DNA from 3 places in the Massilia sp. 2TAF26 genome. Region 1 is predicted to be linked to each of the others. Evidence: predicted binding sites of a transcription regulator. Region 1 holds the regulator's gene; each other region holds the start of a gene.
The links. The regulator sigma-54, encoded in region 1, starts transcription at its own class of promoters, with help from an activator protein. The targets are predictions, from matches to a motif close to TGGCANGNAANCTGCTTT.
Positions count from the first base shown of each region.

Region 1 (7,927 bases):
GCGCTTCGGAATATTGCTCTGACGGTAGAGCTCAGCCGCAAACGGATACACGGCGAACACCACCACGAACAGCGACACGCCGCCATAGGTCAGCAGCGCGCACACGGCGACGATCACGGCGTTCGCGCGCGAGCGGCCGATGTAGCGGATCGCCGCCTGCACGATGGATTTCGAGAAACCGGACATCTCGATGACCTTGCCGAACACGGCGCCCAGCATGAAGACCGGGAAATAGAGCTTGACGAAGCCGACCATCTTTTCCATGAAGATGCCGGAAAAGACCGGCGCCACGGCGGACGGGTCGGTGAACAGGACCGCGCCGAGGGCGGCGATCGGTGCGAACAGGATGACGCTATAGCCGCGGTAGGCGGCCACCATCAGGAAGGCCAGCGCGGCCAGGACGATCAGAAACGACAAATTGGACTCCTCTATTGTTGTGCTTGGCTATGCCATTATTTCATTGCCTGATGAAATCATCGCATAAATTCGTGCTTATGCTGCAACGCATTATCGGTCGGCGAAAAAAAACCCGGCGGATGCCGGGGCGGCGGAGCGGGCGCCGCTTATGGCAGGTGGCGCAACGGATGCGCATGCGCCGGCCACACCGGCTCGAAGAAGCGCGCCACCATCTCCGGCGTGACGGCATCCAGCGCGGGCGGGTTCCACTTCGGCGCATTGTCCTTGTCGATCACCAGCGCGCGCACGCCTTCCAGCACTTCGCCGTGTTCGAAGTTGCGGCGCACCAGCGAGCGCTCCATGCGCAGGCAGGCGGCCACGTCCATCGTGGCGCCGCGCACCAGCATCTCGCGCGTCACGCACATCATCAGCGGCGAGCGCTGGCGCATCGCGGCCAGGGCCTTCTGCGCGAATGGGGTGTCATCGCCCTCCAGCGAGACCATCACGGCCTGTACCGAGTCGGCGCCAAAGTGCCTGTCGACCAGCGCGCGTTGCGCTTCGAGTTCGCTGGCGCCGGCCTGCTGCGCGAACGGCGCGGCGAAGGCGCGGATCGCATCGGCCAGCTGCTTGCCCGGCGTCGCAGCGATCAGCGCATGCAGTGCCGGCAGTTCGGCGCCCGGCACGAACACGTCGGCCTGGCCGACGTAGAGCGCATCGGCGGCGCCGATGGTCAGCCCCGTCAGTCCCAGATGCATGCCGAGCGCGCCCGGCGCATGCGACAGGAAGTGGCTGCCGCCGACGTCCGGGAACAGGCCGATGTTCACCTCGGGCATGGCCATCTTCGTGCGTTCGGTCACGATGCGCAGGCCGGTCTCGGGCCCGCCCTGGGCGATACCCATGCCGCCGCCCATGACCACGCCGTCCATCAACGAGATATAGGGTTTCGGATAGAAGTGGATCAGGTGGTTCAGCGCGTATTCTTCGGTAAAGAAGTCTTCCAGCAGCGCACTGCCTCCAGTGGGCGTGGCGCGCCCGGCCTGGTGGAAGAAGCGGATGTCGCCGCCTGCGCACAGGGCTTTCTCGCTGCTGCTCTTGATAACGACGGCGTCGACGTTCGAATCGTCGCGCCAGGCCAGCAGGGTCTCCGTCAGTGCGCGCACCATCTCCAGCGACAGCGAGTTCAGGGCCTTGGGACGGTCGAGGGTAATGATGCCGGTGCCGCTGGCAACGCGGGTCTGCACGTATTCGCTCATGTTCTTTTATTTATTGAAATGGAAAACGGCATTGTAGCGCGGCCCGGAAAACGAAAAGGGCGCCAGATGCGCCCTTCCTTGCTTGTGCTGCGCCAGCGGAAGGATCACGCTGTAGCGGCAGCTTCTCCTCCATCGTTGGGTATGCGCTTGAGCGGTGTACTACTGTGATCCTGCAGCATCTGCTTGTACTTCTGCACCTGCCGGTCGAGCCGGTCCATCAGCATGTCGATCGCGGCGTACAAGTCGTGCGCGGCGCTGGCGACGTGAACGATCTTGCCGGCGAGGCGCAAGTTGATCTCGGCCTTCTGGCGCTTTTCTTTCTCGGTGAGATTGTCAATGCAGAGGATGACGTGGGAGTCGATCACTTGATCGAAATGGCGGGTGATGCGTTCGAGCTTGTTCTGTACGTATTCACGGATTGCCGGGGTTACATCGAGATGATGTCCGCTGATAGTGAGATTCATACACACTCCTTTGATGATGCGCTGCCTGTCGTACGCGCATACCACGCACCAGGGCAGCGTTGTTGCAAGAAGCTTGCTGCAAGAGCTTGCTGAAAGAGCTTGCTACAGAGATTTACGGAGGCTGACGGGAGGGATCTTCAGCGCCTCGCGGTATTTCGCTACCGTGCGGCGTGCGATAACCATTCCCTGTTCCCCTAGCATCTCCGCGATCTTGCTGTCGGATAAAGGGTTTTTGGGGTCTTCTGCTCCTGTGAGTTGTACGATGAGAGCCCGGATCGCGGTCGAGGAGGCTTCTCCTCCTGCCTCGGTCGCGACGTGACTCCCGAAAAAGTACTTCAACTCGAACATGCCGTGCGGCGTCAGCATGTATTTCTGAGTTGTGACACGAGAAATTGTGCTCTCGTGTAGACCTAGTGTATCAGCTATCTCACGTAAAACAAGGGGCCGCATGGCAACGGCGCCATGGGAGAAAAAGTTCCGCTGGCGCTCCACGATTGCTTGAGCTACCCGAAGGATAGTATCGAAGCGCTGGCGCATGTTTTTGATGAGCCATTTTGCTTCCTGCAACTGCGCCGCCAGCTGGGATTCCGATTTTCCCTGCTTCATCAAGGTGGCATACAGGCTGTTCACGCGCAGGCGCGGCATCACCTCGGGATTCAGCTGCACGCTCCAGCCGTCCTTCGCGCGGCGCACGATCACGTCCGGCACCACGAAGTCGGAAACGTCGGAAGCGAAGGCCGCGCCCGGATGCGGATTGCAATGGCGGATCACGGCCTGGGCTTCGCGCAGGTCTTCGTCGTCGCAGTCGAGGGCTTTCTTGAGCTTGTTGAATTCGCGCTGCGCGAACCAGGTCAGGTAGCGTTCGACGATGGTCAGCGCCATGCGCCGCGTGACCAGCGGCACGCCCGGCATGCGGCGGATCTGCAGCGCCAGGCATTCGGCGGCGCTGCGCGCGCCCACGCCGGGCGGGTCCATGCTTTGCACCAGCGCCAGCGCGGTGCGCAACTCCTCGAATTCCACTTCGAGTTCGGCCGGGAGGCGCGCATGCAGCTCGTCCAGGGTTTCTTCGAGGTAGCCGTTGTCGTCGAGGGTGTCGACGACGATCTCGACCAGCGCGCAATCGCGCGGCGACATGCAGGTCAGGCGTACCTGCTCCATCAAGTGTTCGCGCAGCGAGACCGGGCTGGCTTCCAGCTGCGGGCGGCCGTCCTCTTCCTCGCCGCCGCTGCCGCTGCCGGAACGGCCAGAATCGCCCCAGTCCATGTCGTGCTCGGCGCCGCCGGCATCGCCGTTGTCGCTGTCGCCGCCTTCGGCTTCGGCGCCACCGCCGCCATTGCCCTCCTCGCCCTGGCTGGACGAGGGCGGCGAGTCGGGCGTGGTGGAGGTCGACGCGCCGTTGTTGATCGCGCCGTCGGCCAGCAGGCGCACCGAGTGGTCGAGCGGATCGTCGAGGCGTTCGAGCAGCGGGTTGTCGCTGAGGACCTGTTCAATCTCCTGGTGCAGCTCGAGAGTGGACAGCTGCAGCAGCCGGATCGACTGCTGGAGTTGCGGTGTCAGCGCAAGGTGCTGTGAGGTCTTGAGTTGCAGCGTCTGTTTCATGACTACATCCGGAAATGTTCACCCAGGTAGACGCGGCGAACCGATTCATTGGCGATGATGTCGTCCGGGCGTCCCGACGCCAGCACCGCGCCCTGGTTGATGATGTAGGCACGGTCGCAGATGCCGAGCGTCTCGCGCACGTTGTGGTCGGTTATCAGGACGCCGATGCCGCGCTCCTTCAGGAAGCGCACGATGCGCTGGATCTCGATCACCGCGATCGGATCGACGCCGGCAAACGGCTCGTCCAGCAGCACGAAGCGCGGGTTGGTGGCGAGGGCGCGCGCAATCTCCACGCGGCGCCGTTCGCCGCCCGACAGCGACAGCGCCGGGTTCTCGCGCAGCTTCTCGATCTGCAGCTCGGCCAGCAGCTCGTTGAGGCGCTCCTCGATGCGGTTCTTGCCCAGCGGCTTGCCGTCCTCGCGCTGCAGTTCCAGCACGGCGCGGATGTTCTCCTCCACCGTCAGCTTGCGGAACACCGAGGCTTCCTGCGGCAGGTAGGACAGGCCCAGCATGGCGCGCCGGTGGATCGGCAGGCTGGTGATGTCGGTGCCGTTGATGACGATGGCGCCGGCGTCGGCCGGCACCAGGCCCACGATCATGTAGAACGAGGTCGTCTTGCCGGCGCCGTTCGGGCCGAGCAGGCCCACCACCTCGCCGCAGGCGACCTGCAGCGAAACGTCGCGCACCACCAGGCGCTTGCCGTAGCTTTTCTGCAGCCCCTTGGCCACCAGGGTGCTGCCGCCGCTCGCGATGGCGGCGGCGTCTGCGTGTACATCCATCATTGCTTTCCTGCTTCCGGTTGCCCGGCCGACGCAGTGCGGCGCGGATAAAAAGTAAAACTGGCGCGGGCCTTGCCGGGCCTGTCGACGCCGCTCGGGTCGTTCAGGTTCAGCAGGACTTCCTTGCGCGCATCGTAGGCGATGAATTCGCCGCCCATTTCACGCATCACGTTGCTGCCTTCCAGCTGCCTGATGGCGGCGTTCGAACTGAACTTGACGACCTCGGTGCGCTCGTCGTACTCGATGCGCTCGGCCTGGCCTTCGTCCCACTGCTCGGGGCCGCTGTCGCGCTTCTGGCGGAACGACGCCGGCTTGCCGGGCGCCGCGACCAGGACGATGGTCTTGTAACCGTCCGGCGCTTCCTTGATCTCGGCACGCTCGGCCTTCAGCAGCATGGTGCCGCGGGTGGCGGTCACGCCGCCGGTCAGGACCACGGTTTGCGTGACCTGGTCCAGGGTCCCGTTGCCCCCGACCACCTTCAGCGGCTTGAGCGCATCCGCCCGCTCCGCCTGCGCCAGCGGCGCCAGCAACAGCGCGGCAGCGGCAAGGACGGCCTTCATTTACTGCTTCCCTGCCGGCGCCGCCGGCGTGGTCGCGGGAGCCGCCGCCGGCGCGGTACGGCGCGGCGCGATGATGATGGTGCCGCGTCCGCCGCCCGGCTTGCTTTCGCCGCTGGTGTCGTTGAACACGTTGGCCTGCTCGGTGCGGTTGTCGTAGGAGATGAACGGGCCGTTCACCTCGCTGGTCATGCGCTTGCCCTCGAGCTGCTTGACGACCGCGTTCGAGAACAGCTTGACCAGCTCGGTGCGCTCGTCGTATTCGATGCGCTGGGCCTGGCCTTCGACCCACAGGTCGGGGCCGCCGTCACGCTTCTGGCGGAAGGTCGCGGGCTGGCCCGGCGCGGCGGTCAGGGTCACCGCCATATAGCCTTCCGGCGATTCCGTGAGCACGGCCTTGTCGGCCTTGATCGTCAGGGTGCCGCGGGTCAGCACGACGTTGCCGGTGAAGGTGCGGGTCTGGGTGACCTCGTCGATGTGCGCGTTGTTGAAATCGATCTTGGCCTGCTTGAGAGAATCCGCACGCTCCGCCGAGGCGGTCAGGCTTGCCAGCGACAGCGCGGCGACAGCGAGTATTTTTTTCATTGTTTTCCTTTCGGCGGGAAGATGAGTTCTCCGCGGCCGCCCAGCGTCACCTGCTGTGTGGCGTTGTTGGCGACCATGCCGACGCCGGTGACCGAGGCGGCGCCGAGCGTCATCTGGATCGGCTTGTCGGTCTTCGAGATTTCCTCGTCCGGCAGCACGGTCAGCGCCTCGGTGCGGATGCGCATCGGCTTCGAGGTGGCGTTGCCGGGACGCGAGATGTCGACATTGCCGATCAGGTCGATCTGGTTCTGGTCCTGGTTGACGTTGGCGGTGTTCGCCGTCATCGTCATGTGCGGCCGGTCGGTGCTCATGCTCTGCACGACCGGCTTGTCGATCACCGAGGTGTTGTTGGCCGGGCGGTGGGTCAGGCGCTCGCCCGAGATCACGTAGCGCGGCTGGCCGGCTTCCGACATCCGCACGAAGCTGAAGTTGTCGATGATGTAGTCCGGATCGTCGCCCACGTCGACGCGGTGCGCTTCGCCTTCGCCGCGCATCACCTGCACCAGCCAGAAGCTGCCGAAGGCGAAGAACACGGCCGCCAGCATCAATGCCAGCAGACGCCAGCGGTGCGCGGTGCGCTTGTTGACGTAGGTCGTGGTCGCCATGGCTTGCGAAGGATTATCCAAAGTACGGTGCCAATGCCTGTTCGTAGGTTCCCTGGGCGCGCATCACCATGTCGCAGACTTCGCGCACGGCGCCGCGTCCGCCCGCATTCTTCGTCACGTAGTGGGCGCGGTACTGCACTTCCGGATGGCCGCTCGGCACCGTGACGGCAAAGCCGACGCGGGTGAACAGCGGCAGGTCGATCACGTCGTCGCCGATGTAGCCGCACTGCTCGGCCGTCACGCCGGTCTTTTCCAGCAGCTCGGCAAAGGCCAGGCGCTTGTCGTGCTGGCCCTGGAACACGTGGGTGATCCCGAGGTCGGCGGCGCGCTTGACCACGATCGGCGAATTGCGCGCGCTGATGATGGCGGTCTGCACGCCGGTGCGGTTCAGCAGCTGGATGCCGAGGCCGTCCAGCACGAAGAAGGTCTTGGTGATCTCGCCGTTGGCGTCATAGGTCAGGCTGCCGTCGGTGAGGACACCGTCGACGTCGAAGATCATGACCTTCACGCGCGCGGCACGCTGCAGATGTTCCAGCTGGGTCACCATCAGATCACCTTGGCGCGGGTCAGGTCGTGGATGTGGAGGGCGCCGACCAGCATGCCGTCGGCGTCGGTCACCAGCATCTGGTTGATGCGGAATTCCTCCATCACGGCAACGGCGTCGACCGCCAGCTGCTCGGGATGGATGCGGCGCGGATTCGCGTGCATGACGTCCTGGATCGTCAGCCTGCTGAAGTCATGGGTCTTCTCGAACAGGCGGCGCAGGTCGCCGTCGGTGAACACGCCGACCGGGCGGCCGGCGTCGTCGACGATGGCGGTCATGCCCATGCCCTTCTGCGAGATTTCCAGCAGGGCCTCGGTCAGCGGAGCATTCGGCTTCACTTTCGGCACCGCGTCGCCGCTGCGCATCACGTCGCGCACGTGGGTCAGCAGCTTGCGGCCGAGGGCGCCGCCCGGGTGCGACAGGGCGAAGTCTTCCGACTTGAAGCCGCGCAGCTCCAGCAGCGCGACGGCAAGGGCATCGCCCAGCGCCAGGGTGACGGTGGTGGACGCGGTCGGCGCCAGGTTCAGCGGGCAGGCTTCCTTGTCGACCGAGACGTCGAGGTGGACGTCGGCAACCTGGGCCAGGCGCGAGCCCGGCTTGCCGGTCATGGCGATCACGGGCACGCGCATGCGCTTGACGGCCGGAATCACGACCGCCAGCTCGGCGCTTTCGCCGGAATACGAGATCGCGACCAGCACGTCCTGCGGCGTGACCATGCCGAGGTCGCCGTGGGCGGCTTCGGCCGGGTGCAGGAACAGGGCCGGGGTGCCGGTCGAGGCCAGGGTCGCGGCGATCTTGCGGCCAATGTGACCCGACTTGCCGATGCCCGAGACGACCACGCGGCCCTTGCAGGCCAGCATCAGGGCCACAGCTTGCGCAACGGCAGGCTTCAGGCTGTCGTCCTGGCCGAGACGCGCGCTCAGCTTGCGGATCGCTTCGCCTTCGATGTCCAGGGTCTCGCGCGCCAGCTCCAGAGCGCGCTTTGCCTGGGCCTCGTCAAAACTTGTCAACATTATTTTTTCATCGGTTACACTCATGGTGGAAGTATATCCGAATTGCGAAAGCAAAAAACTTGCCAGACGTAACAGAGCGCACATATTTACGGGATCGTGACCACACCCCAGCATGACATCAGGCCTTGAATT
Region 1 covers NZ_JBFRFV010000004.1:87,775-95,701, reverse strand. Annotated here, with positions in the region: gene AB4Z32_RS05610 (GntP family permease) at 1-417, opposite strand, end outside; gene AB4Z32_RS05605 (enoyl-CoA hydratase/isomerase family protein) at 564-1,649, opposite strand; gene hpf (ribosome hibernation-promoting factor, HPF/YfiA family) at 1,754-2,113, opposite strand; gene AB4Z32_RS05595 (RNA polymerase factor sigma-54) at 2,216-3,712, opposite strand; gene lptB (LPS export ABC transporter ATP-binding protein) at 3,715-4,491, opposite strand; gene lptA (lipopolysaccharide transport periplasmic protein LptA) at 4,491-5,051, opposite strand; gene lptA (lipopolysaccharide transport periplasmic protein LptA) at 5,052-5,633, opposite strand; gene lptC (LPS export ABC transporter periplasmic protein LptC) at 5,630-6,238, opposite strand; gene AB4Z32_RS05570 (KdsC family phosphatase) at 6,252-6,785, opposite strand; gene AB4Z32_RS05565 (KpsF/GutQ family sugar-phosphate isomerase) at 6,785-7,819, opposite strand; gene AB4Z32_RS05560 (monovalent cation:proton antiporter-2 (CPA2) family protein) at 7,908-7,927, shown strand, end outside.

Region 2 (7,927 bases), on a different contig from region 1:
GGAGTCGCCGGTGCACGCCGGCCCGCTCGAGCAGACCTGGGGCACCCGCGAATTCTACGTCGACGACCCGAGCGGAAACACGCTGGTCTTCCAGCAGCGCCGCTGAAGCTGCGTCAGGGCGCGACGTCGCCCGCCTTCTCCGCAAACGGCCGCGCATGGCGCACCAGCGACACCAGGGTCTTCCCCGGCTCCTCGTTGAAGATCTCGTGGGCCGAATGCTCGAACCACACCAGCCGCTTCGACGGCGCCTTCACCTTCCCGAACCATTCCGCGGTGGCCGATGAGGACACGTTGTAGTCGTGCCGTCCGTTGAAGATCAGGATCGGGCAGCGGAATGTCGTGTAGCCGCTGAAGTCCATCGAGATCGTCTCCGCCAGCAGGCGGCTGGACGAGAATTCGGTGGCGTCCCAGATGGTCTTCAAATCCGCATCCGTGTATTCCGGCGACAGCTTCACCGCGGCCGCCTCGGCGTCGAAGCCGGTCCTGCCATACACCGCGCCGCCGTAGCGGCCCAGCCATTTGCGCTGCAGGTAGAGGTCCTTCAGTGCTACCTGCTTGCCCGGCTGGGCGTAGGGCGCGATCGATTCCAGCTCGCGCACCGCCTCGAGATTGTTCTCCTTCTTCGCCGCATCCATCGCGAAGCGCCAGCCGCGCCGCTCGCTTTCCGGCGCATCCGTGATCTGGCCGATGCCGATATAGGCGTGCAGCCAGTCAGGATGGCGCTGCGCCAGTTCGATACCGAGCGAGCTGCCCCATGAGTGCCCCATCACGTAGATGCGCTGCTTGCCGAATTCCTTGCGCAGCCAGGCCACCATCTCCTCGGCGTCGGCCAGCATGCGGGCGCGGGTCATGGTCGGCGCTACCTTGCCCGGATCGTTGGCGGCATAGGTCTTGCCGGCGCCGCGCTGGTCCCATTGCACGACCGTGAAATACTCTTCCCAGCCGCGCTGGAAGTACCAGCTGGTCGGCATCGCCACATAGCCCGGGCCGCCGTGCAGCATCAGCAGCACCGGGTTGCGGCGGTCGGCGCCGCGCACACTGATCCACTGCTCGATGCCGCCGATCCTGACCGCCTGATTCCTTTCGATGCCCTGCGGGGTGACGATGCGGCGCATGTCGGCGACGATCTTCACCGCCTCGGCGCGGCTGGCGATGCCGTCGGCCCGGGCGTTCGCACCCGGACCGGTCAGCAGCAGCGCGCAGGCAAGCGATGCGTATGCGCGCCTCATCCTCATTCCTTGGCCGGATCGCGGTAGTGGAAGGGATCGGTCGGCGTCGGCTGCTTCGGCAGCACGTTGCGCGGCATCGGTGTGTCGCTCTCGGCCGCCTGCAGCAGCACGGTGGCCATGATCACCGCGGCCTGGCGCAGGTCTTCGGTGCGCAGGTGGTCGAAGGTGTCGAGGTTCGAATGGTGCACGCGCGAACCGTAGTCGAGCGGGTCCTGGATGAACTGGAAGGCGGGCAGGCCCATGCCGGCCATGATCTGGTGGTCGGTGCCGCCGGTCTTCTTGGCCACGACCTTGTTCGCACCCAGGCTGTCGAAGGGAGCGAGCCAGTTCTTCAGCACAGGTATCGCCGCGAAGTTACCCTCGGCATAGATACCACGGATCTTGCCCGAGCCGTTGTCGAGGTTGAAGTAGGCGGCCATCTCGTCATAGCCGGGCAGCGGCGTGACCGGGTAGGTCTCCCACATGAATTCGGGCAGTTTGGCGTGCTCCGGATTGCTCGGGCGCGGGCGGGTCGCGATGTGATTTTTGATATAGGCGAGGGAGCCCAGCAGGCCTTGTTCCTCGCCCGACCACAGCGCAAAGCGGATGGTGCGCTTGGGTTTCACGCCCAGCTGCGAGAGGATGCGCGCCGCTTCCATCACCACCACCGAGCCGGCGCCGTTGTCGGCGGCGCCGTCGCCGGCCACCCAGCTGTCGAGGTGGGCGCCGGCCATCACGTAGCCGGCCTGGGGATCGCTGCCCGGGATCTCGGCCAGGATGTTGTAGGCGTTCGTGTCGCGGTCGTCGAAGTGGACATTGCTGTTCAGTTCGAGCTTCACTTCGCCGACCTTGGCCAGGCGCGCCAGGCGGCGGTAGTCTTCGGCCGCCATCTCGACTTCGGGCAGGGAGACGGTGTCGCCCTTGCGGTGGAAGTAGCCTTCGCCCTGCACCAGGCCGCCGTTACGGTAGGACATCTTGACCAGCGCGACCGCTCCTTCCGCCGCCATGAAGCGGTCGATCTCGCGCGCCTGCTCGAAGTATTTCTTGTACAGGTCGAACGACTGGTCCGGATCGTAGTGCGGCTGGTCGTAGGTCGACAACTTGCCCAGTTCGGCCTCGTCGTAGCGCTTGAAGGTGGCGCTGGTGTCGTCCTTCGGCACCTCCGGATAGCTGACCAGCACGATCCTGCCTTTCACCTTGCCCTTGTACTGGGCCAGGTCGCGCACGTTGCGGACCGGCGCCACCACGATAGTCGCGCTCACGGTGCCACGGGTCGCCGGTGTCCAGGCCACCGGGATCGCGGTCAGGGCCAGCGGCCGCGGCGCCACCATGCGCACGCTCGAGGATTCGATCCACCAGCCGCGCCCGAAATCGTAGCCTTCGGCGTGGACATTCTTCAGGCCCCAGCTCGTGAACATCTGCTGGGTCCACTTTTCCGCCTGGCGCATCGACGGCGAATTGGTCATGCGGCCGCCGATGCGGTCGCTCAGGTAGGCGGCCAGGTTCACGACCTGGCCACGGTTATAGCCTTCGTCGGCGATGCGGTTGATGGTGTTGGCGTCGACCGGTTCGGCATGGGCGCCGAAGCAGAGCAGGGCGATGCCGGCGAGCAGGCCGGCCTTACGAATGTCGCACATAGATCCTCTTGGTTGTTTTTGTCAAAAAGGAATTGCGCAGGGGATTCTACGCCTGAGCAACTCAGCTGTGCGAACAGGATCCAGGCTTGCGTGTTGCGCAACGATGTTTCAAAATGAAACGTTCGTGAAACATCGATGCCGAAACACGCAGGGCGAAACGGCGCAAGTGCTTGAAAACACGGGGCAAGGCGCCAGCGATTGGCTTGGCACGCCGTTTGCATTAGTGAGGGCATATTCCCGTCAACGCATCATTGAAAGGTAAGAGGACATGAGCCAACTCTCCGCAGGCGCCAAATTCCGCCAGGCCGTGCAGGAAGAACATCCGCTGCAGGTGATCGGCGCGATCAACGCCAACCACGCCCTGCTGGCCAAGCGCGCCGGCTACCGCGCGATCTACCTGTCGGGCGGCGGCGTGGCTGCCGGCTCCCTGGGCCTGCCCGACCTCGGCATCTCGGGCCTGGAAGACGTGCTGATCGACGTGCGCCGCATCACCGACGTCTGCGACCTGCCGCTGCTGGTCGACATCGACACCGGCTTCGGCTCGTCCGCCTTCAACGTGGCCCGCACCGTGCGCTCGCTGATCAAGGCCGGCGCCGGCGCCTGCCATATCGAAGACCAGGTCGGCGCCAAGCGCTGCGGCCACCGGCCGGGCAAGGAGATCGTCAGCCAGGGCGAGATGGTCGACCGCGTGAAAGCCGCCGTCGACGCCCGTACCGACGACAACTTCGTCATCATGGCGCGCACCGATGCGCTGGCCGTCGAGGGCCTGGACAAGGCCGTGGAGCGCGCGGTCGCCTGCGTCGAAGCCGGCGCCGACATGATCTTCCCGGAAGCGATCACCAGCCTGGAGATGTACGCCCAGTTCAAGAAGGCGGTCAAGGTGCCGATCCTCGCGAACATCACCGAATTCGGCGCGACCCCGCTGTTCAGCGTCGAAGAGTTGAAAGGTGCCGACGTCGACATCGTGCTGTATCCGCTGTCGGCTTTCCGCGCCATGAACAAGGCCGCCGAGAACGTCTACGAGACCATCCGCCGCGAAGGCACCCAGAAGAGCGTGGTCGACACCATGCAGACCCGCGCCGAACTGTACGACCGCATCGATTACCATAGCTTCGAGCAGAAGCTCGATGCCCTGTTTGCCCAGAACAAAGCCAAATAATTCATCGAATACGGAGATATCAAGACCATGACCGATCAGACCAGCCAAACCGAGACCCCGACTTTCAAACCCAAGAAGTCGGTCGCCCTGTCCGGCGTCGCCGCCGGTAACACCGCGCTGTGCTCGGTGGGCCGCTCCGGCAACGACCTGCACTACCGCGGCTACGACATCCTGGACGTGGCCGACACATCCGAATTCGAAGAGATCGCCTACCTGCTGGTGCACGGCAAGCTGCCGACCGCCGCCGAACTGAAAGGCTACAAGGCCAAGCTGAAGATGTTGCGCGGCCTGCCGCAAGCGGTGAAGAGCGCGCTGGAAGCCCTGCCGGCCGCCTCGCACCCGATGGACGTGATGCGCACCGGCGTCTCGGTGCTGGGCTGCACCCTGCCGGAAAAGGACGACCACAACATCCCGGGCGCGCGCGACATCGCCGACCGCCTGATGGCGTCAACGGGTTCGATGCTGCTGTACTGGTACCACTTCAGCCATAACGGCAAGCGCATCGAAGTCGAGACCGACGACGACTCGATCGGCGGTCACTTCCTGCACCTGCTGCACGGCCAGAAGCCATCCGATGAGTGGGTGAAAGCGATGCACACTTCGCTGATCCTGTACGCCGAGCACGAGTTCAATGCCTCGACCTTCACCGGCCGCGTGATCGCCGGCACCGGTTCCGACATCTACTCGGCCATCACCGGCGCGATCGGCGCGCTGCGCGGTCCGAAGCACGGCGGCGCCAACGAAGTCGCCTTCGAGATCCAGAAGCGCTACGAGAACCCGGACGAAGCCGAAGCCGACATCCGCAACCGCGTCGCCAACAAGGAAGTCGTGATCGGCTTCGGCCACCCGGTGTACACGATCTCGGACCCGCGCAACAAGGTGATCAAGGAAGTAGCCCGCGATCTGTCGGCGAGCGCCGGTTCGATGAAGATGTTCGACATCGCCGAGCGCCTGGAAACGGTCATGTGGGAAGTGAAGAAGATGTTCCCGAACCTGGACTGGTTCTCGGCGGTGTCCTACCACATGATGGGCGTGCCGACCGCGATGTTCACGCCGCTGTTCGTGATCGCGCGTACCTCGGGCTGGTCGGCACACATCATCGAGCAGCGTATCGACAACAAGATCATTCGTCCGAGCGCGAACTATGTCGGTCCGGAGGATCTGAGGTTCGTGCCGCTGGCGGAGCGTAAGTAAACCACTGCCGTCATCCCCGCTTTCGTGGGGATGACGAAGGATGACATGAACGATCCGACTATCCGCCGACTCACCCCAAGCGACACAGCCGCCTACCGCGAGCTGCGCCTGGCCAGCCTGCGCGAGTTCCAGTTCGCGCACGGTCCCGACTACGAAGAAGCGCTCGGCAAATCCCTCGCCTGGCATGCGGAGCGCCTTGCCAGGCCGGACTACCACTGGTTCGGCGCTTTCGACCGTGAACTTCTGGTCGGCGCCATCTGCCTGCGCGCCAAGGAGGGCAGGCGGCTGCGTCACGTCGCCAGCCTGAACAGCCTGATGGTCGGGCGCGAGCATCAGGGCGCCGGCATCGGGCGACTGCTGACGGCGCATCTGATCGCCTTTGCCCGCTCGCTCGGCCACATCCGGCAGCTCACGCTGGTGGTCAACGAGGACAACGCGCCGGCCCGTCGCCTGTACGACAGCCTCGGCTTCCAGCAATTCGGCGTCCAGCCGGATGCCATCTTTCACGAAGGCCGGTACTGCGCCACGCAGCACCTGCTCTTATCTCTGGTTTCACCTGATCCATCATGAACAGCCAATATCGCAAACCCCTGCGCGGACAGGATGCCGCCCAGACCAATCTGCACTACTTCGACGCCAAGGCCGCAGTCGAGGAAATCCAGCCGGGCGCCTGGGACGGCCTGCCTTACACCTCGCGTGTGCTGGCCGAAAACCTGGTACGCCGCTGCGAGCCGCAGGCCCTGGTGCCTTCGCTGAAGCAGCTCATCGAACGCAAGCGGGACCTCGATTTCCCATGGTTCCCGGCGCGCGTGGTCTGCCACGATATCCTGGGCCAGACCGCCCTGGTCGACCTGGCCGGCCTACGCGACGCCATCGCCCTGCAAGGCGGTAATCCGGCCCTGGTCAATCCGGTGGTGCCGACCCAGCTGGTGGTCGACCACTCGCTGGCGGTCGAGTGCGGCGGCTTCGATCCGGACGCTTTCGCCAAGAACCGTGCCATCGAAGACCGCCGCAACGAAGACCGCTTCGACTTCATCGAGTGGACCAAGAAGGCCTTCCAGAACGTCGACGTGATCCCGCCGGGGAACGGCATCCTGCACCAGATCAACCTCGAGCGCATGAGCCCCGTGGTCCAGGTAAAGGATGGCGTGGCCTTCCCGGACACCCTGGTCGGCACCGACTCGCATACCCCGATGGTCGATGCGCTGGGCGTGATCGCGATCGGCGTCGGTGGCCTGGAAGCGGAGAGCGTCATGCTGGGCCGTGCTTCCTATATGCGCCTGCCGGACATCGTCGGTGTCGAGCTGACCGGGAAACCGCAGCCCGGCATCACCGCCACCGACATCGTGCTGGCGCTGACCGAATTCCTGCGCAAGTCGAAAGTCGTCTCCGCCTACCTTGAATTCTTCGGCGAGGGTTCGGCGAACCTGACCCTGGGCGACCGCGCCACGATCTCGAACATGGCCCCCGAATACGGCGCCACCGCCGCCATGTTCTCGATCGACGAGCAGACCATCAAGTACCTGAAGCTCACCGGCCGCGACGACGAACTGGTGAAGCTGGTCGAGACCTATGCGAAGGAAGCGGGCCTGTGGTCCGACACCCTGGCGAACGTCGAGTACGAACGCACCCTGCATTTCGACCTGTCGACCGTGGTGCGCAACATCGCCGGACCCTCCAACCCCCACAATCGCGTGCCGACTTCGGAACTGGCGGCCCGGGGCATCGCCGGCAAGGTCGAGAATGAGCCGGGCCTGATGCCGGACGGCGCCGTGATCATCGCCGCCATCACCAGCTGCACCAACACCAACAACCCCCGCAATATGATCGCCGCCGGTCTCATTGCCCGCAACGCAAACAGGCTCGGACTGCTGTGCAAGCCCTGGGTGAAATCGTCGCTGGCGCCAGGCTCGAAGGCCGTGGCGCTCTACCTGGAAGAGGCGGGCCTGCTGCCGGAACTGGAAAAGCTGGGCTTCGGCATCGTCGCCTTTGCCTGCACCACCTGCAACGGCATGTCGGGCGCGCTGGACCCGGTCATTCAAAAAGAAGTGGTCGAGCGCGACCTGTACGCGACCGCCGTCCTGTCCGGCAACCGCAACTTCGACGGCCGAATCCACCCCTATGCCAAGCAAGCCTTCCTGGCTTCGCCGGCGCTGGTGGTGGCTTATGCGATCGCCGGCACGATCCGCTTCGACATCGAGAAGGACGTGCTGGGCGTCGATGCCTCCGGCCGCGAGATCAGGCTGGCCGACATCTGGCCGAGCGATGCCGAGATCGACGCCGTGGTCGAGCAGTCGGTCAAGCCGCAGCAGTTCCGCAATGTGTACGACGTGATGTTCGCGCGCCAGGAGACGACGGAAGAAGCCGTGTCGCCGCTGTACGACTGGCGCCCGATGAGCACCTATATCCGCCGTCCGCCGTACTGGGAAGGCGCGCTGGCCGGCGAGCGCACCATGAAAGGCATGCGCGCACTGGCGGTGCTGGGCGATAACATCACCACCGACCACCTGTCGCCGTCGAACGCCATCATGATGAACTCCGCGGCCGGCGAATACCTGCACAAGATGGGCCTGCCGGAAGAGGACTTCAACTCCTACGCGACCCACCGCGGCGACCACCTGACGGCCCAGCGCGCAACCTTCGCCAATCCAACGCTGAAGAACGAAATGGTGCGCAATGCCGACGGCAGCGTGCGCGCCGGCTCGCTGGCCCGCATCGAGCCGGAAGGG
Region 2 covers NZ_JBFRFV010000007.1:195,159-203,085, reverse strand. Annotated here, with positions in the region: gene AB4Z32_RS10040 (VOC family protein) at 1-106, shown strand, start outside; gene AB4Z32_RS10035 (alpha/beta fold hydrolase) at 114-1,229, opposite strand; gene AB4Z32_RS10030 (M20/M25/M40 family metallo-hydrolase) at 1,232-2,845, opposite strand; gene prpB (methylisocitrate lyase) at 3,114-4,004, shown strand; gene prpC (bifunctional 2-methylcitrate synthase/citrate synthase) at 4,032-5,198, shown strand; gene AB4Z32_RS10015 (GNAT family N-acetyltransferase) at 5,244-5,768, shown strand; gene acnD (Fe/S-dependent 2-methylisocitrate dehydratase AcnD) at 5,765-7,927, shown strand, end outside.
Region 2: the regulator sigma-54 is predicted to act here: its motif matches at 3,050-3,067, upstream of prpB (methylisocitrate lyase).

Region 3 (7,927 bases), on a different contig from region 1:
TGCCGTTCCAGATATCCATCATGTCGGCCGATCCCTGGGAACGGATGCCGTTGTCGGACAGGATGCCCTCGGTGGCGGCCACCATCTCCTTGCGCGGCAGGACCATGGTCTCGCCCTCGCGCTGGTCGAAGCGCAGCACCACCATGTCGTCCTTCAGGTCGCGCAGCAGGGCCACCAGGTGGCGCAGGCTGCGCACCGGCACGCCGTTTACCGACTCGACCACCGCGCCCATGCGGTTGCTGTAGCCGGCCACCAGCTTGTGCGGGAAGAAGGGGGAGCTGATCACCACCAGTTCCTCGTGCTGGGCGTCGGGCGAATCGCCGCGGCGCGTGACCAGCGGGCTGGCGTTGAAACTGAAGCCGTTCAGCGCGGCCGCGTTGGCGGTGATGAAGGACAGGTACTCGGCGGTGGCGCGCGTGAACACGATCGGGCCGTACACGAAGTAGGACGGGTAGCCGCCGGCCAGGTCCGGGATCAGGAGCTGGCGCGCGCCGCCAACCGGCACCTGCACCTGCATGGTCTTGCCGTCGCGGACGATGGTCAGCGGCACCTTGCCGTCCTTCGCCACCTGCTGCACGCGGTACTGGAAGCGCACCCGCAGGTTGGGACCCAGCTTGACCATGCCCTGGTTGTCGACCGGGTGCTCGCCGATGCGGGTGATGACGTCCCATTCCTTCAGCGGATAGGCGGCGTCGCTGCGCGCGGGACGGTGCACGACCGCGCCCTCGACCGACCTGTCGAGCTTGAGGTACTGGCGCAGCACCGGATTCTCCAGCGTCTGCACGCTGTCGAGCAGCAGCGGCTTGCCGTCGTAGCGGCCGTCGGCGACGTCGCTCAGGAACAGCTCGATCTCCTCGTTCGGGATCACGTAGCCGATGTTGTTGGCGCCGGCCACGCCGGAGAAGGCCAGGCCGATCATCTTGTCGCCGGCGATCACCGGGCCGCCGCTGTTGCCGGGATTGATCGGGGCGTCGATCTGCACCCGCAGGCCGGCGTTGCCGAAGCCGTAGGGGACGAATTCGACGCGCGAGACGATGCCCTTGGTGATCGACAGCGAGTTGCCGCCGACCGGATAGCCGTAGGCGAACACTTGTTCGCGCACGTCCGGCAGCACGCTGGCGCGCGGCAGCGCCGGATGCTTGTTGAAGTAGGACTCGTCGTCGAGCTTGAGCAGGGCCAGGTCCATCCCGCGCGCCACCGCCACCACCGTGGCGGCGACCTTGTCGCCGTCCTGGCTGGCCTGGATCTCGACCTGGCTGGCGTAGCCGACCACATGGGCATTCGTGAGAATCCGCTTGCCCTCGATGATCACGCCCGAGCCGGTGACGTCCTGCGGCGTGGCCTTGGTCCAGGGTTTATACGGGTCGGGGCGGCGCAAGGTCGAGAAGATCTTGACGACCGAGTTTTCGACGCGAGACGGAATGGCGGATTTGGTCGGTGCGGCCTTCGCATCGAGGTCCTGGGCCTGGACCTGGGTCTGGACCATCGCACAGGCGGCGGCAAGCGCTGCGGCGGCAGCGAGTCGGAAAAGTGTCATGCGTCTCTTTGAATCGGAAAGATTGCTGAGCGAATATACACCGTGGCGAAGCGTGAAAGTTCACAAATACTCACCACGGCGTGACATTTACGGTTTGACGAACTTGAGGGTCATGCGGTCGCTTTCGCCGATGGCCTGGTATTTGGTGCGGTCCTCGTCGCGGTTGGCCAGGGTCGGCGGCAGGGCCCACACGCCGCCCTTGTGGTCGGCCTTGTCCTTCGGGTTGGCGTTGATCTCGGATTTCCCAGCCAGCTTGAAGCCGGCGCTTTCGGCCATCCTGATCACATACGACTCATGGATGTAGCCGCTCGTGGCCTTGGCATCCTGCGGCATGGATTCCGGCAGGCGGTGGTCGGTCACGCCCAGCACGCCGCCCGGCTTCAGGCTGGTGTACAGCGCCTTGAACATTTCCTTGACCTTGTCGTCGCCCAGTTCGACGAAGTTGTGCACGTTGCGGAAGGTGAGCACCATGTCGACGCTGTTTGGCGGGGCGAAGTTGTAGATGGCCTTTGGTGGATTGAAGGCGCCCCGCACGACCTTGTCATACACCGCCGGGTTGGACTCCAGCAGCGTCCTGGATATGAGGCCGGCGCCGATCAGCTTGCCGTCCTGGCGCAGGTAGGGCGCCAGGATCTCGGTGTACCAGCCGCCTTCCGGCAGCAATTCGACCACCGTCATGGTTGGCTTGATGCCGAAGAAAGTCAGCGTTTCGTAAGGATGGCGCCAGGTGTCGCGCGCCACGTTGGCGCTTGAGCGGTGGCTGCCGGCGATGGCCGCGCGCAGTTGGGCGTCGTCGGCCTGGTTGGCGGCCAGCGCCGTGCCGGCCAAGCCTGCCAGTACGGCGGCCAGGATGAATCGTTTCATGTCTCGGTCTCCAATGTCGGTGGGGTAGCGGCGCCATGCCGTGCCCTCCGCCGATCATCGGGCAGGCCCTAGTTGTCGTCAAGTAAAGATTGCGTATGTATTAAACCTGTCCGACCGGACACCTGCCGGACACAGGGCGGACGCGGCCCGCGCGGACACCGTCCGCCCTGGCCGCGCTGGCAAGCAGGAACCCAGGCACCTGGCATAAAGATTGCCTATTCAAGAACTTTACTTGCTGCTATGGTTCAGCAGATAAAGAGAAGAAGTAAAGCGCAGCACAACAAGAGCGGTCCGCCCGCCGGACCACTGTCCACCTCAGGAGACGTCATGGAACGCCGTACCTTCCTCAACATCAGCGGCCTGGCTTTCGGCACGATGCTGGTGCCCGTATTCGGCCGCGCGATCGCCGCCGAAGAGCTGCTCAATCCGATGCCGGTCGCGGCCAAGAAGCTGCTGGCCGACACCGCGCTGAACGCCGCCACCAAGGCCGGCGCCAGCTACTGCGACGTGCGCATCGGCCGCTACCTCAACCAGTACGTGATCACTCGCGACCTGAACGTCGAGAACGTGGTCAACACCGAGTCGGCCGGCATCGGCGTGCGCGTGGTCTGCAACGGCGCCTATGGCTTCGCCGCCACCAACGACATGAGCCCGGACGGCGTGGCCGGCGCGGCGCGCCAGGCGGTGGCGATCGCCAAGGCCAACGCCAAGCTGCAGCTTGAACCGGTGCAGCTGGCACCGGTGAAGGGCGTGGGCGAGGTCTCGTGGGCGACGCCGGTACAAAAGGACTGGCGCACGGTGCCGGTCAAGGAGAAGGCCGAACTGCTGATCGCCGCCAACAAGGCCGGCATGGACGGCGGCGCGACCTTCATGAACTCGATGCTGTTCCAGGTGAACCAGCAGAAGTACTTCGCGTCCACCGACGGCTCCTACATCGACCAGGACATCCAGCGCATGTGGGCGCCGCTGACCGCCACCGCGGTCGACAAGGGGACCGGCAAGTTCCGCTCGCGCCAGGGCCTGTCGGCGCCGGTCGGCATGGGCTACGAATACCTGGCCGCGCGCAAGGAAGACAAGATCAAGGCCGCCGGCGGCGTCGCCACCCTGTACACGACATCCTATGACATCGTCGAGGACGCCCGCGCCGCCGGCCGCGACGCCAAGCGCAAGCTGACCGCCAAGAGCGTCACCCCGGGCAAGTACGACCTGGTGCTGTCGCCAGAACACCTGTGGCTGACGATCCACGAATCGGTCGGCCACCCGACGGAACTCGACCGCGTGCTGGGCTACGAGGCCAACTACGCCGGCACCAGCTTCGCCACCCTCGACAAGTGGGAAACGAAGAAATTCAACTACGGTTCGCCGCTGGTGAACATCGTGGCCGACAAGGTCACCCCGGGCTCGCTGGGCGCGGTCGGCTACGACGACGAAGGCGTCAAGTGCAAGCGCTGGGGCATCATCAAGGACGGCATCCTGGTGAACTACCAGGCCACGCGCGACCAGGCCCACATCATCGGCGAGAAGGAATCGCACGGCTGCTCCTACGCCGACAGCTGGAGCAACGTGCAGTTCCAGCGCATGCCGAACGTCTCGCTCCAGGCGGGCAAGAAGAGATTGAGCCCGGACGAGATGGTCAAGGACATCAAGAAGGGCATCTACATCGTCGGCGACGGTTCGTTCTCGATCGACCAGCAGCGCTACAACTTCCAGTTCGGCGGCCAGCTGTTCTACGAGATCAACAACGGCAAGATCGGCCAGATGCTGGAAGACGTGGCCTACCAGTCGAATACCCAGGAATTCTGGAATGCCTGCAGCGCGCTGTGCGACGAGCGCGACTGGCGCATGGGCGGCTCCTTCTTCGACGGCAAGGGCCAGCCTCCGCAGATCTCCATCGTCTCGCACGGCGCCAGCACCGCGCGCTTCAACGGCATCAACGTCATCAACACCGCCCGCAAGATCGGCTAAGGCAGGGAGCACACCACATGACCATCCTGACCCAGGAACAAACCAAACGCATCTGCGACCGCGTGCTGTCGCTGTCCAAGGCCGACGAATGCAGCGTCACCGTGAACGGCAGCCGCCAGGGCAATATCCGTTTCGCGCGCAACGCCGTCTCCACCGCCGGCCTGGCGGAAGACACCAATATCGCCGTGCAGGTCGCCTTCGGCAAGCGCCAGGGCGTCGCCACCATCAACGAGTTCGACGACAAGTCGCTGGAAAAGGCCGTGCGCCGCGCCGAAGACCTGGCGCGCCTGGCGCCGGAGAATCCGGAATTCATGCCGGCCGTGGCCAAGCAGAACTACCGCGCCTCCGAGACCTTCAACAAGAAGACCGCCGCCATCGATCCGGAATACCGCGCCCAGGCCGCCGCCTATGCGATCGAAGCCTGCCGCAAGAATAAACTGGTGGCCGCCGGCTTCTTCACCGACAGCACGTCGTTCACTTCGGTCGGCAACTCGAACGGCGTCTACGGCCACCAGGACGAGACCGGCCTGGACTTCACCTGCACCGTGCGCACCGAAGACGGCCGCGGTTCGGGCTGGGTCAAGCGCACCGCCACCGACGCCGCCCGCTTCGATCCGCGCGAAGCGGCCGACGTGGCGATCGAGAAGGCGCTGCGCTCGGTCGACGCCAAGGCGCTGGAGCCGGGCCGCTACACCGTGATCCTGGAGCCGGCCGCGACCTCCGACCTGATCGGCTTCATGCTGTCCGGCTTCGACGCCCGCCAGACCGACGAAGGCCGCAGCTTCCTGTCGAAGAAGGGCGGCGCCTCGCGCCTGGGCGACAAGCTGTTCGACAGCCAGGTCAACATCTGGGCCGACCCGTGGAATCCGGACGTGCCGGTGCTGCCCTGGGACACCCAGAACCTGATCGCGCGCGAGCGCATGGATATCATCAAGGACGGCAAGGTCAACGCCCTGAACTATTCGCAGTACTGGGCCAAGAAGAAGGGCGTGAAGCCGACCGCGACGCCGGGCAACATCATCATGGCTGGCACCGACAAGTCGACCCTGGACCTGATCGCCAGCACCAAGAAGGGCATCCTGGTGACCCGCACCTGGTACATCCGCATGGTCGACCCGCAGTCCGTGCTGCTGACCGGCCTGACCCGCGACGGCACCTTCTACATCGAGAACGGCAAGATCAAGTACCCGATCAAGAACTTCCGCTTCAACGAGAGCCCGGTGACCATGCTGAACAACATCGAGGAGATCGGCAAGCCGGTGATCATCGGCGGCGACGAAGCGCCGTTCCAGATGGCGATTCCGCCGATGAAGGTCAGGGATTTCAACTTCACTTCGTTGTCGGACGCGGTGTAAAGCAAGGCCTGCGGCCTCAAAACGTCATTCCCGCTTTCGCGGGAATGACGGGTATTTTTGGAGATTCAATGGAACGCCGTACCTTCCTCACCCTGGCCGCCGGCACCGCCGGCGCGATGCTGGTCCCCGTCTTCGGCAACGCCATCGCCGCCGAAGAGCTGCAAAGCAGCATGCCCCTCAGCCTCAAGAAGGCGCTTGCCGACGCCGCCCTGAACGCGGCCACCCGCGCCGGCGCCAGCTATTGCGACGTGCGCATCGGGCGCTACCTGAACCAGTTCATCAATACCCGCGACCTGACGGTGCAGAGCGTGACGAATACCGAGTCGAGCGGCGTCGGCGTGCGCGTGATCGCCGACGGCGCCTACGGTTTCGCCGCCACCAATGCGATGAATCCGGACGCCGTCGCCAACGCCGCGCGCCAGGCGGTGGCGATCGCGAAGGCCAACGCCAGGCTGCAGCTTGAGCCGGTGCGGCTGGCGCCCGTGAAGGGAGTGGGCGAGGTGGCCTGGGCCACGCCGATCAGGAAGGACTGGCGCACCGTGCCGGTCAAGGAAAAGGCCGAGATGCTGATCGCCGCCAACAAGGCCGGCCTGGACGCCGGCGCCAGCTTCATGACCGCCAACCTGTTCCAGGTGAACCAGCAGAAGTACTTCGCTTCCACCGACGGCTCCTGGATCGACCAGGACATCCACCGCCTGTGGGCGCCGCTGACCGCCACCGCGGTCGACAAGGCGACCGGCAAATTCCGTTCGCGCGCCGGGCTGGCGCCGCCGGTCGGCATGGGTTACGAATACTTCGACGTGCGTCCCGAGCACAAGCTGCAGGCCGCGGGCGGCGTCACCACCCTGTACAAGGGCGGCTACGACATCGTCGAGGAAGCGCGCAACGCCGGCCGCCAGGCGCGCGAGAAGCTGAGCGCGAAGAGCGTCGAGCCGGGCAAGTACGACCTCGTGATCGCGCCGGAAAACCTGTTCCTGACCATCCACGAGTCGGTCGGTCACCCGACGGAGCTGGACCGCGTGCTGGGCTACGAGGCCAACTACGCCGGCACCAGCTTCTGCACGCTGGACAAGTGGGAGACCCGCAAATTCAAGTTCGGCGCGGACAAGGTCAACTTCTTCGCCGACAAGAGCACGCCGGGCTCGCTGGGCGCGGTCGGCTACGACGACGAGGGCGTGCAGCCGAAGCGCTGGGACATCATCAAGGACGGCATCCTGGTGAACTACCAGGCCACGCGCGACCAGGCCCACATCATCGGCGAAAAGGAGTCGCACGGCTGCTCCTACGCCGACAGCTGGAGCAAGGTGCAGTTCCAGCGCATGCCGAACGTCTCGCTGGCGCCGGGCAAAGAACGCCTCACGCCGGACGAGATGGTCAAGGACGTCAAGAAGGGCATCTACATCCTCGGCCGCGGTTCCTATTCGATCGACCAGCAGCGCTACAACTTCCAGTTCGGCGGCCAGCTCTACTACGAGATCAAGGACGGCAAGATCGGCCCCATGCTGGAAGACGTGGCCTACCAGTCGAACACCCAGGAATTCTGGAACGCCTGCAGCGCCATCTGCGACGAGCGCGACTGGCGCATGAGCGGCTCCTTCTTCGACGGCAAGGGCCAGCCGAGCCAGGTCAGCGCGGTCTCGCACGGCGCATCGACGACCCGTTTCAACGGCGTCAAAGTGATCAACACCGGTCGCAAGATCGGATAAGAAGGGACGGACATGAAACACCTGAACCAGGATGAGGCCAAGCGCATCTGCGACCGTGTGCTGTCCTTCTCGAAGGCCGACGAATGCAGCGTCGCCATCAACGGCAGCCGCCAGGGCAATATCCGCTTCGCGCGCAACAGCGTCTCCACGGCCGGCCTGAACGAAGACCAGCGCTTGACCGTCACCGTCGCCTTCGGCAAGCGCCAGGGCACCGCATCCGTCAACGAATTCGACGCCAAGTCGCTCGAGCAGGCCGTGCGCCGCGCCGAGGACACCGCGCGCCTGGCGCCCGAGAATCCGGAATACATGCCGCTGCCGGACAAGCAGGCCTTCAAGGCGAGCGGCGAATACTTCGCGCCGACCGCCGCAATCGATCCGGACTACCGCGCAGAGGTGGCCTCGCACGCGATCCTGGCGGGCCGCAAGAACAAGCTGGTCACCGCCGGCTTCTTCCTCGATACCACCGGCATCGAGACCATCGCCAATTCGAAAGGCCTGTT
Region 3 covers NZ_JBFRFV010000029.1:33,605-41,531, forward strand. Annotated here, with positions in the region: gene AB4Z32_RS22835 (trypsin-like peptidase domain-containing protein) at 1-1,537, opposite strand, end outside; gene AB4Z32_RS22840 (class I SAM-dependent methyltransferase) at 1,625-2,401, opposite strand; gene AB4Z32_RS22845 (TldD/PmbA family protein) at 2,729-4,366, shown strand; gene AB4Z32_RS22850 (TldD/PmbA family protein) at 4,384-5,721, shown strand; gene AB4Z32_RS22855 (TldD/PmbA family protein) at 5,790-7,427, shown strand; gene AB4Z32_RS22860 (TldD/PmbA family protein) at 7,440-7,927, shown strand, end outside.
Region 3: the regulator sigma-54 is predicted to act here: its motif matches at 2,602-2,619, upstream of AB4Z32_RS22845 (TldD/PmbA family protein).